DNA from 2 places in the Corynebacterium pilbarense genome. Region 1 is predicted to be linked to the other one. Evidence: predicted binding sites of a transcription regulator. Region 1 holds the regulator's gene; the other holds the start of a gene.
The links. Region 1 encodes LexA, which represses DNA repair genes until DNA is damaged. Its sites were predicted from a motif close to CGAACANNTGTTCG; they were not measured.

Region 2: NUW87_RS07805 (HNH endonuclease signature motif containing protein) is a predicted target of LexA. The motif match lies at 1,992-2,005, and genes of this name have one in related genera.

The regions. Positions count from the first base shown of each region.
Region 1 is NZ_JANRML010000001.1:125,688-130,790, reverse strand. Features, by position in the region: gene hrpA (ATP-dependent RNA helicase HrpA) at 1-304, shown strand, start outside; gene nrdR (transcriptional regulator NrdR) at 320-778, opposite strand; gene NUW87_RS00640 (hypothetical protein) at 835-957, opposite strand; gene lexA (transcriptional repressor LexA) at 1,426-2,106, shown strand; gene NUW87_RS00630 (DeoR/GlpR family DNA-binding transcription regulator) at 2,157-2,945, shown strand; gene NUW87_RS00625 (HPr family phosphocarrier protein) at 3,030-3,299, shown strand; gene NUW87_RS00620 (uracil-xanthine permease family protein) at 3,375-4,685, opposite strand; gene nagB (glucosamine-6-phosphate deaminase) at 4,786-5,103, shown strand, end outside.
Region 2 is NZ_JANRML010000009.1:27,043-32,145, reverse strand. Features, by position in the region: gene NUW87_RS07810 (S9 family peptidase) at 1-449, shown strand, start outside; gene NUW87_RS07805 (HNH endonuclease signature motif containing protein) at 446-1,921, opposite strand; gene NUW87_RS07800 (DUF2334 domain-containing protein) at 2,064-2,738, shown strand; gene NUW87_RS07795 (metal ABC transporter permease) at 2,735-3,553, opposite strand; gene NUW87_RS07790 (metal ABC transporter ATP-binding protein) at 3,550-4,221, opposite strand; gene NUW87_RS07785 (metal ABC transporter solute-binding protein, Zn/Mn family) at 4,233-5,103, opposite strand, start outside.

The DNA of each region.
Region 1 (5,103 bases):
TGTCCACGGCATCGGGCACTTGCAGCACCTGCCCCGCTACATCGATGCGATGCGCATCCGCCTGGAAGACATGCGGCTGGATCCTGATCGCGACGCTGACCGGCAGTCAGTGATTGATTCAGTGAAGGCATATTTGGCGCAGCGCATGAAGGCCTTGCCCGCTGGTCGCACGAAGACCAAGGCGTACAAGGATGTTTTGTGGCTGATTGAAGAGCTGCGTGTGAGCTTGTTCGCGCAGCGTTTGGGCACGCCGAAGCCGGTAAGCCAGCGGCGCATTGAAAAGAAGATTGACGCTCTGCGTTAGCGCCAAGGCCGCAGGTTAAAAGTCCTCGCGGTCGCGGCGGCGCATGAGCCGGATTTCGGATTCGAAGTCGTCTGCGCTCTCGAACGACTTGTACACCGATGCGAAGCGCAGGTACGCCACTTCGTCGAGGGCGCGCAGCGGTTCAAGCACCGCCAGGCCGATCTCGTGAGCGGGCACCTGCGAGCTGCCCTGAGCGCGCACAGTCTCTTCCACTTCCTGGGCAAGGCGTTTCAAGGCGTCATCGGTAACGTCGCGGCCTTGGCATGCTCGACGCACGCCGACGATGAGTTTGTCGCGGTCAAACGGTTCGCTCACGCCGTTGCGTTTCACAACGGTGAGGACTGCCTTTTCCACCGTGGTGAAACGACCCCCGCACTCGGTGCACTCCCTGCGTCGACGAATCGCAGCGCCAGCTTCTACCAGCCGCGAGTCAGTCACACGGGATTGCTCGTTGTGGCAAAAAGGACAAAACACGGTTTTCCACCCCCAGAGTCTTCAAGGCTTGGTGTAGCCGTGAGTCTACGCCCTGCCTATCGCGCCGTTGCCACGGTGGCGGCGTGGGCGACCTGGCTGCCGGTCATCGATGAGGGATCCTTGTCTTGCGCTGAGAAAACGCCGCCGAACGCGGAACCAATAAGCAGCGCCGCAGTCATGCATACGCCAAGTAGGAGCGTATCGCGTGTCTCGTGCCGTGTTTCGAACGTGTCCGCTTCAGTAGAACCGCCCGAAACCCGGTTTGAGACAGAACGATCACTCGTTCGATGAGACGCAGAAATGGTTCGAACACCGGCCCCGCCGCTTCGACGCTTCGGTACAGAATCAAGGTCCCAAATCTCCGCCGGGGGAACCACGGATACGGCGCCCAGACGAGATGCGGATGCATTGTGTACTGGATTGATTGCAATGGACATTGTGAGTCTCCCTTCGTTTCGCGGCACACATTACGTTCGGCGCCGACACGCTCGAACGTTCTAACGTTCATTTGTTCGAATACGCTTACGTGTTCGATTTATATCACCCCAGCCGACAGGTGTCCACCCAAACGCCGCAACCATCGAACATGAGTGCCCTATCTGGTAGGTTCGTAGGCGCACTACGCCACCGAGCCCAAGGAGAACGTCATGGCACGAAAGAAGGCCGAGCCCGGCAACCCGGATTACAACGCACTGTCTGACCGTCAGCGCCGTATCCTCCAGGTCATTCAGGACGCTGTTGTCCTGCGCGGTTACCCGCCGAGTATCCGTGAGATCGGCGATGCCGCTGGTTTGCAGTCAACCTCTTCTGTCGCATACCAGCTCAAGGAGCTTGAGAAGAAGGGCTTCCTTCGTCGCGACCCGAACAAGCCGCGCGCCGTGGATCTGCGCCAGCTGCCCGAGACCGGACGCAAGCAGCGCAAGCCGCAGGAAGCGAAGCCGGAGGATTCGGGCAATGCCCGCTACGTGCCGGTGGTCGGCCAGATCGCTGCAGGTGCTCCGATCCTCGCCGAAGAGAACGTGGACACCTACTACCCGCTGCCCGAGGAGCTGCTCGGCGACGGCGATGTTTTCATGCTCAAGGTTGTCGGTGAATCCATGCGCGAGGCCGGCATCCTCGACGGAGACTGGGTTGTTGTCCGCTCCCAGCCGAACGCGGAGGAGGGCGAATTCGTTGCGGCGCTTCTGGACGGTGAAGCGACGGTTAAGGAGCTCCACCGCGACTCCACCGGCGTGTGGCTGTTGCCCCACAACGACGCATTCGAGCCGATCAAGGGCGAAGAGGCTGAGATCATGGGGCGTGTCATCTCGGTGTTCCGTACTCTGTAACCGGTGCGTGCACGCCGAGAGAACACAACGACCAGAATCGCAGGAGATCGATGTACGCCGAAGAGCGGAGACGCCAGATCGCGTCTTTGACCGCAGTTGAAGGCCGCGTCAATGTCACCGAGTTGGCGCAGCGCTTCGACGTCACCGCGGAAACAATCCGCCGGGATCTTTCGGCGTTGCACGATGAGGGCGCAGTGCAGCGCGTCCACGGCGGCGCGGTGGCCAGCCAGTCGTACCGCTCTACGGAGATCCCGCTGGATACCCGCCAGCGCGCCTCGCTCGCGGCCAAGACCGCGATTGCGGAAACCGCGTTGCAGTTCGTGCCGGATACCCAAAGCTGCACCATCTTCTTGGACTCGGGCACAACTATCAGCAGCTTGGGCAAGCGACTTGCAGAGACTCGCGGGGATAGGGAGTATTCGGTGGTGACCAACTCCATCCCCACCGCCTTGGAGCTGAGCGATTCCGGTTTGCACGATGTGCAGCTACTCGGTGGCAGTGTCCGTCCGATCAGCCAGGCGGTCGTCGGCAGTACTGCACTTCGCACACTGGCCCTGTTGCGGGCTGACGTCGCGTTTGTGGGCACCAACGCGCTGTCCATCGGCCACGGCCTCTCCACCGTGGACGCCCAGGAAGCTGCGGTGAAAGCTGCGATGGTGACGAATGCCCGCAGGGTTGTTGTGTTGTGCGATTCCACGAAGCTGGGCAACGACTATGTGGTCAGCTTCGCGCCACTGACGGATATTGATGTGGTGGTCACCGACGCTGAGGCCCCCTCCGCCTTCGTGGACGAGCTGCGCTCGCACGGCATTGAGGTCGTGCTGGCGCAGACCCAATAGTGCGAGCAACATGGTGGCACCAACATCTGTTTGCGACCTACACTCGTTGCAGACCTGGATGAAAACAACGGAAAGGACACCCGAATGGCTTCCAAGACTGTGAAGGTCGGTTCCACCGTCGGGCTGCACGCACGCCCGGCCACGGTGATCGCCGATGCTGCCGGCGAGTACGACGACGAGATTTTGCTGACCCTTGTTGGCGGCGACGATGACGACGAGACGGACGCTGCCTCCTCGCTGATGATTATGGCCATGGGCGCCGAGCACGACGACGAGGTCACCGTGACCTCCGACAACGCCGATGCCGTGGAGAAGATCGCGGCGCTGATCGAGCAGAACCTCGACGAAGAATAGGCGCTGTTCGCTTCTCGACGAGATCACGCCCGGGCCACGCGCCCGGGCGTTTTTACGTGCAACCAGTACCGGACGCTACAACGTCGACGGCTGGGACACCTCGAAATCCTTTCGGTACTGCCCCTCCCCCAACGTGTCGTACGCCCAGCGCATGAGCGGGTAAACCAGGATGATGCCGACCGAGCCCAGAGCGATGCCTTCCAACGTCACAGCACCGACGTCCAGGGTGAGATTGCCGATGCCCACAATCAGCGCGACCGCGGCCGCGGTGAGGTTGGCCGGATCGGTGAAATCCACCTTGTTGTCCTGCCAAATACGCACACCCAGCATGCCGATGAGCCCGTAGAGCACCAGACACGCCCCGCCGAGCACGCCGGCGGGGATGGTGAAGATCACGGCTCCGAACTTCGGGATGAACGCGAGCACGATCGCAAACACGGCAGCGACCCAGTACGCGGCGGTGGAATACACCTTCGTCGCCGCCATGACCCCGATGTTCTCGGCGTAGGTAGTTGTGCCGGATCCGCCGAATCCGCCGGCGAGTGTGGTGGCGATACCATCGCCGATCAGCGCGCGACCCTGCATGTCGTCAAGGTTGCGCCCGGTCATCTCCGAGACTGCCTTGACGTGGCCGACGTTCTCCGCGATCAGCACCACCAGCACCGGCAGGGTCACCAGCACCGCGGAGACATGGAACTCGGGCTGGTGAAACTGCGGCAGGCCGATCCACGGCGCGTCGGCAATGGTCTGCAGCGCGTCCTCGCCCAGCCCTCCGCTCAACGCAGCAAACAGCCAACCGACGAGCACGCCGATGAGGATGGACAGGCGCGAGAGCAGCCCGCGGGTGGCCACTGTCACCACCACAACCGTCAGCAGTGTCACCCCTGCCACCCAGGGCTGGGTTTCCACGTTCGACACTGCAGTCGGCGCGAGGTTGAAGCCGATCAGGGCGACGATGGCGCCGGTGACCGCGGGCGGCATCACCGCATCGATGACCCGCTTGCCCGCCCATTCCACGACGATGCCGACGAGAATGAGCGCCGCACCAGTCAGCAGCACCCCACCCAGCTGCGCACCGACACCATACTGCTGCGAGGCCGTCAACGGCGCGATAAATGCAAAGGAAGAGCCCAGGTAGCTCGGCACTTTGTTGCGGGTAATCAGCAAGAAGATGATGGTTCCCAGGCCGGAAAACAGCAGCGTTGTGTTCACCGGGAATCCTGTCAGGGTGGGCACTAGCAGCGTGGCGCCGAACATGGCCACGACATGCTGCATGCCAATGCCGATGGTGCGCGGCCAGCTCAGCCGCTCGTCCGGGGCGACAACTGCCCCGGGGCGCACAGTGCGCCCGTCTCCGTGAAGGGTCCAGCCAAAAGTGTTAGTCACGAAACGCCATTATCACCCCGCCAGTCCAAATTTCCTGTTCCGGGGGTAGTTGCCGGACAAAGTACACAGCTCTCAGAGTGCGCTTGCTATTTTGGCCATCATGGAAGTTATTGTGCGCCCCACCACCGAAGAAGTAGGTGTCTCCGCAGCCGACATCATCGAACCGTTCGTTCGCGATGGCGCGACGCTCGGCCTGGCCACGGGCTCGACCCCGAACCCCACGTACATGGAGCTGGCCCGCCGCCACCGCGAGGAGAACTTGAGCTTCGCGCAGTGCGACGCGTTCCTCCTGGACGAGTACGTCGGGCTGGAACGCTCCGACGAGCAGTCCTACTACGCCACCATCCGCCGAGAGTTCACCAACCACATCGACATCGACGACGCGAAGGTGCAGTCTCTCGACGGCCTGACGGCAGAC
Region 2 (5,103 bases), on a different contig from region 1:
GCTCCGCCGGCGGCCTGCTCATGGGCGCGGTGGCGAACATGGCGCCGGAGAAGTTCGCCGGCGTTCTCGCGATCGTGCCGTTCGTGGATCCGCTGACCTCCATTCTGAAGCCGGAGTTGCCGCTGACGGTGGGCGAGTGGGAGGAGTGGGGCGACCCGTACCACGACCCCGAGGTGTACGACTACATGGCGAAGTACGCCCCGTACGAGAACATCACCGCGCAGGACTACCCGGATATTCTCGCGGTGACGAGCTTGAACGACACCCGCGTGCTCTACGTCGAGCCCGCGAAGTGGGTGGCCAAGCTGCGCGAGGTGGGCACCGCAGGCGAGATCCTGCTGAAGACGGAGATGTCCGCAGGGCACGGCGGCGTGTCCGGGCGCTACGCCAAGTGGAAGCAGACCGCGTTCGAGTACGCGTGGGCGCTGGTGAAGGCAGGGGCGGTTTAACCGTCCGGTTCGAATAGGGCCGGGTCCGGCGGGCGTTTTTGGTTGCCGCCGTGCCGTGACCTCGCCTTTTTGGCAAGCCTCTGACCAGGCGAATTGCGGTACTGGTAGGTGGTCGTGTGCCTGGGTGGGGCTCCGTTGGCGGGGTGGTAGTGCACGTCGCCGGTGTCGGGGTCGCGGCCGAAGTGGCCCTTGTTGCCGGCACCGTCTTTGTTGTCGTTGTTGCACATGTGGTGCTCGCGGCACAGTAGGACCAGGTTGTCGATGCTCGTCAGCCCGCCGCTGAGGTAGGAGTCCAGGTGGTGGGCCTCGAGTTCGACGCCCGGCTTGGTGCAGCCGTTCCAGGCGCACACACCCTGCATGGCCAGCAGCACGAGTTTCTGCTCCACGGAGGCTAGGCGGGTGCGGCCGAGGGATAGCGGAACGCCGGTGGCCGAGTCGAGTTGAAGGATGAAGCTGTCCCCGGCAAGCCCCAAACGCACGATGTCGAGCGGGGTGAGCGACACCGAGGTGTTGGTGGCGAACTCGGTGAAGGCATCCGCCTCCAGCAGGTCGTCGAGCGTCAGCGAGATCACCACCGTGCCCACCCCGCCGCGGGACTTCGTGGCGGCATCGCCGTAGCGGTCCAGCACGTTCATGAGTTGGTCGAGGCGGCGCTGGTGTTTGCGCCGGCTGTCCCGCTTCGCGGCGTCCACGCCCTCCATGTTGGAACCCATGTGGTCGCCGGCGGCGAGGCAGGACTCCAGCTTCGCCCGTGACGCGGCGTCGAGGTAGCCACTGAAGTGCGAGCCGCCGTCCGCGTCCGGTTCCCCGAGCCAGATGCCCCGCTTCTTCCAGGCCGCGAGGGGGTCTTTCTCGCCGTCGTAGTTGCGTCCGCGCTTGTTGGCGCGCTTGACCTGGTCGCGGACGAACTTCCGGAGCTCCTCGGCGGTGAGGGACTCGGCGGCCGCCAACGCCTCGGCGAGGATCTCCTGGTAGCCGGGGTTGGCGTGCTCGTTGAGGTCCTTCAGCGCGTCGGTGATGATTCGCTTCTTCTCCGCGTTGGCCTTCTCAGCAGCTCGTCGCGCCCGCTCCTGTGCCTCGCGCGCCTTCTTGCGTCGCGCTTGTGCCTCCTGCTCTTTGCGCTCGCGGTCCGTTTCGTCGTCGCTCGGCTCCGGCTCAGGCACCTCGGGTTCGCCGTAGAGCTTCCTGCCCTGCTCCAGGAGCGCAAACGCTTCTCGACGAGACAAGCCCAAGCTCCGTGTCAGATACTCCACGGCGTGGTTCGCGCCGACAAGAGCGCCCGCGCCGTCCCGGTCGCAGAGGAACGCGAACGCCGCGTCCGCGTTGGACAGCAACGGTAGGCAGGCGTGGAGGCGCTCCATGGCCACGTGGGTGGAGGCGAGGTGGAGAGTGTCGGGGTCGCGCATTACGTCGGCAAGCGAACGCAGCCCGGCGACGATTTGGTTGACCGCTTGGTCGAGCACTGCGCTCATCTTGAGCACCTCCTTTCATTCCACTTGACTACGCATCGTAGGACCCCCTCCGACACGACCCTACCGAGATAGAACAGCCGTTCGAATGGTGTCGAAAATCTTCACCCGGCGCAGAGTGTTTTCGTGTGCGATAATCTCCCCTATGCCTGGGCGCGTGCTTGTCTCCATTTCCTCCATCTTCGACGCGACGTTGGAGGACGTCACCAGCATGGTGCGCGACCTGGACCGCGAGGGGATGCCCGTTTCACTGCTGGTTGCGCCCCACATTGACAAAAAGTGGCACCTTGCCAAGGACGGTGGCACCCGCGCCTGGCTCGCCGAGCAGCTCGGCAACCGCGCGCTCATGCTCAACGGCTTCGACCAGCCGGTGCAGGGAAGGCGCAGCGAGTTTGCCAGTTTGGGCGAGCACGAGGCGAGGCTTCGTCTCAAAGGCGCCACGCGTCAGATGTCGGCGCTCGGTTTCGACTTGGATATGTTCGCGCCGCCGCGCTGGCGCATGTCGGACGGCACGTTGAAGGTGCTCGACGAGTTCGGTTTTACCGTCGCTGCCTCCACGAAGGGCATCTACCGCATCAAGCGGGGCAAATTCGCACAGGCGCGAAACTTGTCGGTGGGTGAGGGCTACGGTGCGGCGAAGTGGTGGCGCCGCAACGTGATCAAGGCCGCCGAGCGAGGCGCGGAGAAAGGCAACACGATCCGTTTGTCGGTGTCCGGTCGCGAGCTGGGGCAGAAGAAGGTGCGCCGCGACTTCCTTGCCGCAGCCGCCGCCGCGGTGGAAAAGGGCGCTACGCCTGCGGACTACAGGGAGTACCGCTAGCCGCGTACCCGGCCGATCACTCGGCACACCAGGTAGATCCCGAACGAGATAAAGGCCACGAACACACTCACCGGCATACCTGGGGCGAGCGAAAGCACCATCCCGCCTATGGCCGCGACTTCCGCGAACACGATGGACAGCACCACCGCAAGCTTCGGGTTTGCCGTCACCTGAGCGGCGGACGCCCCCGGGGTGATCAGCAGCGACATCACCAGCAACGCGCCGACGATCTGCACTGACTGGGCCGACGCGATGCCCACGAGTACCGCGAACACCAGCGCCATCGTGCGCACGGGAACGCCGCACGCGGCGGCCATCACGGGGTCCGCGGAGGAGAACAGTAGCGGCCGCCACAGAACCAGCACGGCGCCTGCAACCAGCACCGTTGTGCCTGCCAGCAGCATCACGTTCTGCGCCGACACGCCAACAATCTGGCCGGTCAGCAGCGCCAGCGCCCGGTTCGAGTTTCCTGGATACAGGTGGATGAACAGCACGGACAGGGCCATGCCGAAGCTCATGGCCACACCCACCGCGGAATCCTGCTGGCCCTTCAGCCCCAGCGCCGCCAGCACCAGGGCAGCGACCACCGCGCCCGCCACGGCGCCGAAACCGACGTTCAGCCCGAACAGCAGCGCCGCGGAGGCACCCATGAGCGCGAGCTCCGAGGTCGCGTGCACCGAAAACGACATCTGGCGCAGCACGATCAGCGGCGCCATCACCCCGGACAACAATCCCAGAAGCGCGCACGCCGCAAGCGTTGTCTGCACGAAGTCTTGGCTGAGCAGGTACGAAGTGTCTGCTAAAAACGCACTCACAGGACCACCATCCGTCCGTCAACCTCCACTACGTCCACGCGGGTGCCGTAGAGCTCGCTGAGCACCTCGGAGCGCATGACTTCTGCAACGCTGCCTACCACGTGGCCTTCCGGGCCGAGGTAGAGCACCCGGTCCACAACGCCCATCACCGGGTTGATCGAGTGCGTCACGCACACCACGGCCGCGGGGTGCTCGGCGAGGCGCTGCACGGTGTCGCGTGCGCGGGCGGGGTCGAGGGAGAGCAGGGGCTCGTCGCAAAGCAAAAGCTCTGGGGTCTGCGAGAATGCCTGCGCCTGGCGGATGAGCTGTTGCTGGCCGCCGGAGAGTACCCCCACGCGCCGCTCGGAAAAGGATTGCGCCCCCACAGAAGCCAATTGCTTATCGACGTCCTCCGGTCTCGCCCGCTTTCCCATCGCCAACGCAACAAGGTCGCGCCCGCGCACCGGCAAGTCCTTTGGGAACATGTGCTGCTGTGGGATGAAGCCGATCTGGCCGTGGACGTTCGCAGCTCCGGAACTGAGCTTGCGCGTGCCCATCAGCGTGCCCAGCAGGGTGGATTTGCCTACGCCGTTTGGGCCGAGCACCGCGATGAATTCCCCGGGCTCGACGGTGAGGGTGAGGTCGCGCCAGAGTGGTTCGACGGCGGCGCTGCGAAGCTCAGCGATCAAATTGGCAATTCCTAGTGGTGGTGGCCGGTCGGCTCGGCGTGGGCTGCGATGTCGGTGATCTGACTCACGATCTCCTCGAAGTAGTCCAGGAAGTTCTGGCCGGCCGGGGGCGTCTCCCGAATTTCAACAACGGGAACATTATGCGCCTTCGCCGCATCCGCCAACCGCTGGGTGGCGCTGTTGGTGCTCTGCGGGTTCACAAACAGCATGTCCAGCTCGCCGCGCTCGATCTGCTCCAGGAAGGCTGCCACCGCAGATGCGGACGGCTCCTGGTGGTTCAGGCTGGCCTTGACATACTCCTCGGGCGTGATGTCGTGCAGCTCCGTGCCCCACACCAGGCCGGCCGCGATCGTCTCAGTCATGCCGATGTGCACGTGCGGCACCGCGTTGAGCTTGGATTGGATGTCGCCGATGCGCTGCTTGACGTCTGACGCGTCCCCGCCGGTGCGATCCGCAATGTCCTCTGCGACCTGCAGCACCTTCTCCGGCGCGAACCAGGCGTGCTCGAGCTCGTCCAGGGAGTTGGGCATGTGCGCGTGGTCGTGAGCATGTTCGTGGTCGTGCTCGTGGGCCTCGTGCTCGTCGAGAAGCGGGATCGCGTAGATGATGCGGTCCTGCTCAGCGGCGGTGTAGAGCGCGGCGTCGTACGCGCCGCCGTTGGCTACGACGGTGTCCGCTCCCTTGATGCGCGAGAGGTCCTTCGCAGACGGCTCGTAGTGGTGCGGATCCACCGCATCACCGGTGATGATCGCGTCCACGTCCTCGCCCGTGACCGCGGAGGCCACGTCCGCCCAGACGTTGGTGGTGGCGATCATGTCGCTGCCGTTTGCATCATTGCTTTCCGACGAGCATCCGGCCAGCGCCGCACCAGCAAGAGCAGTT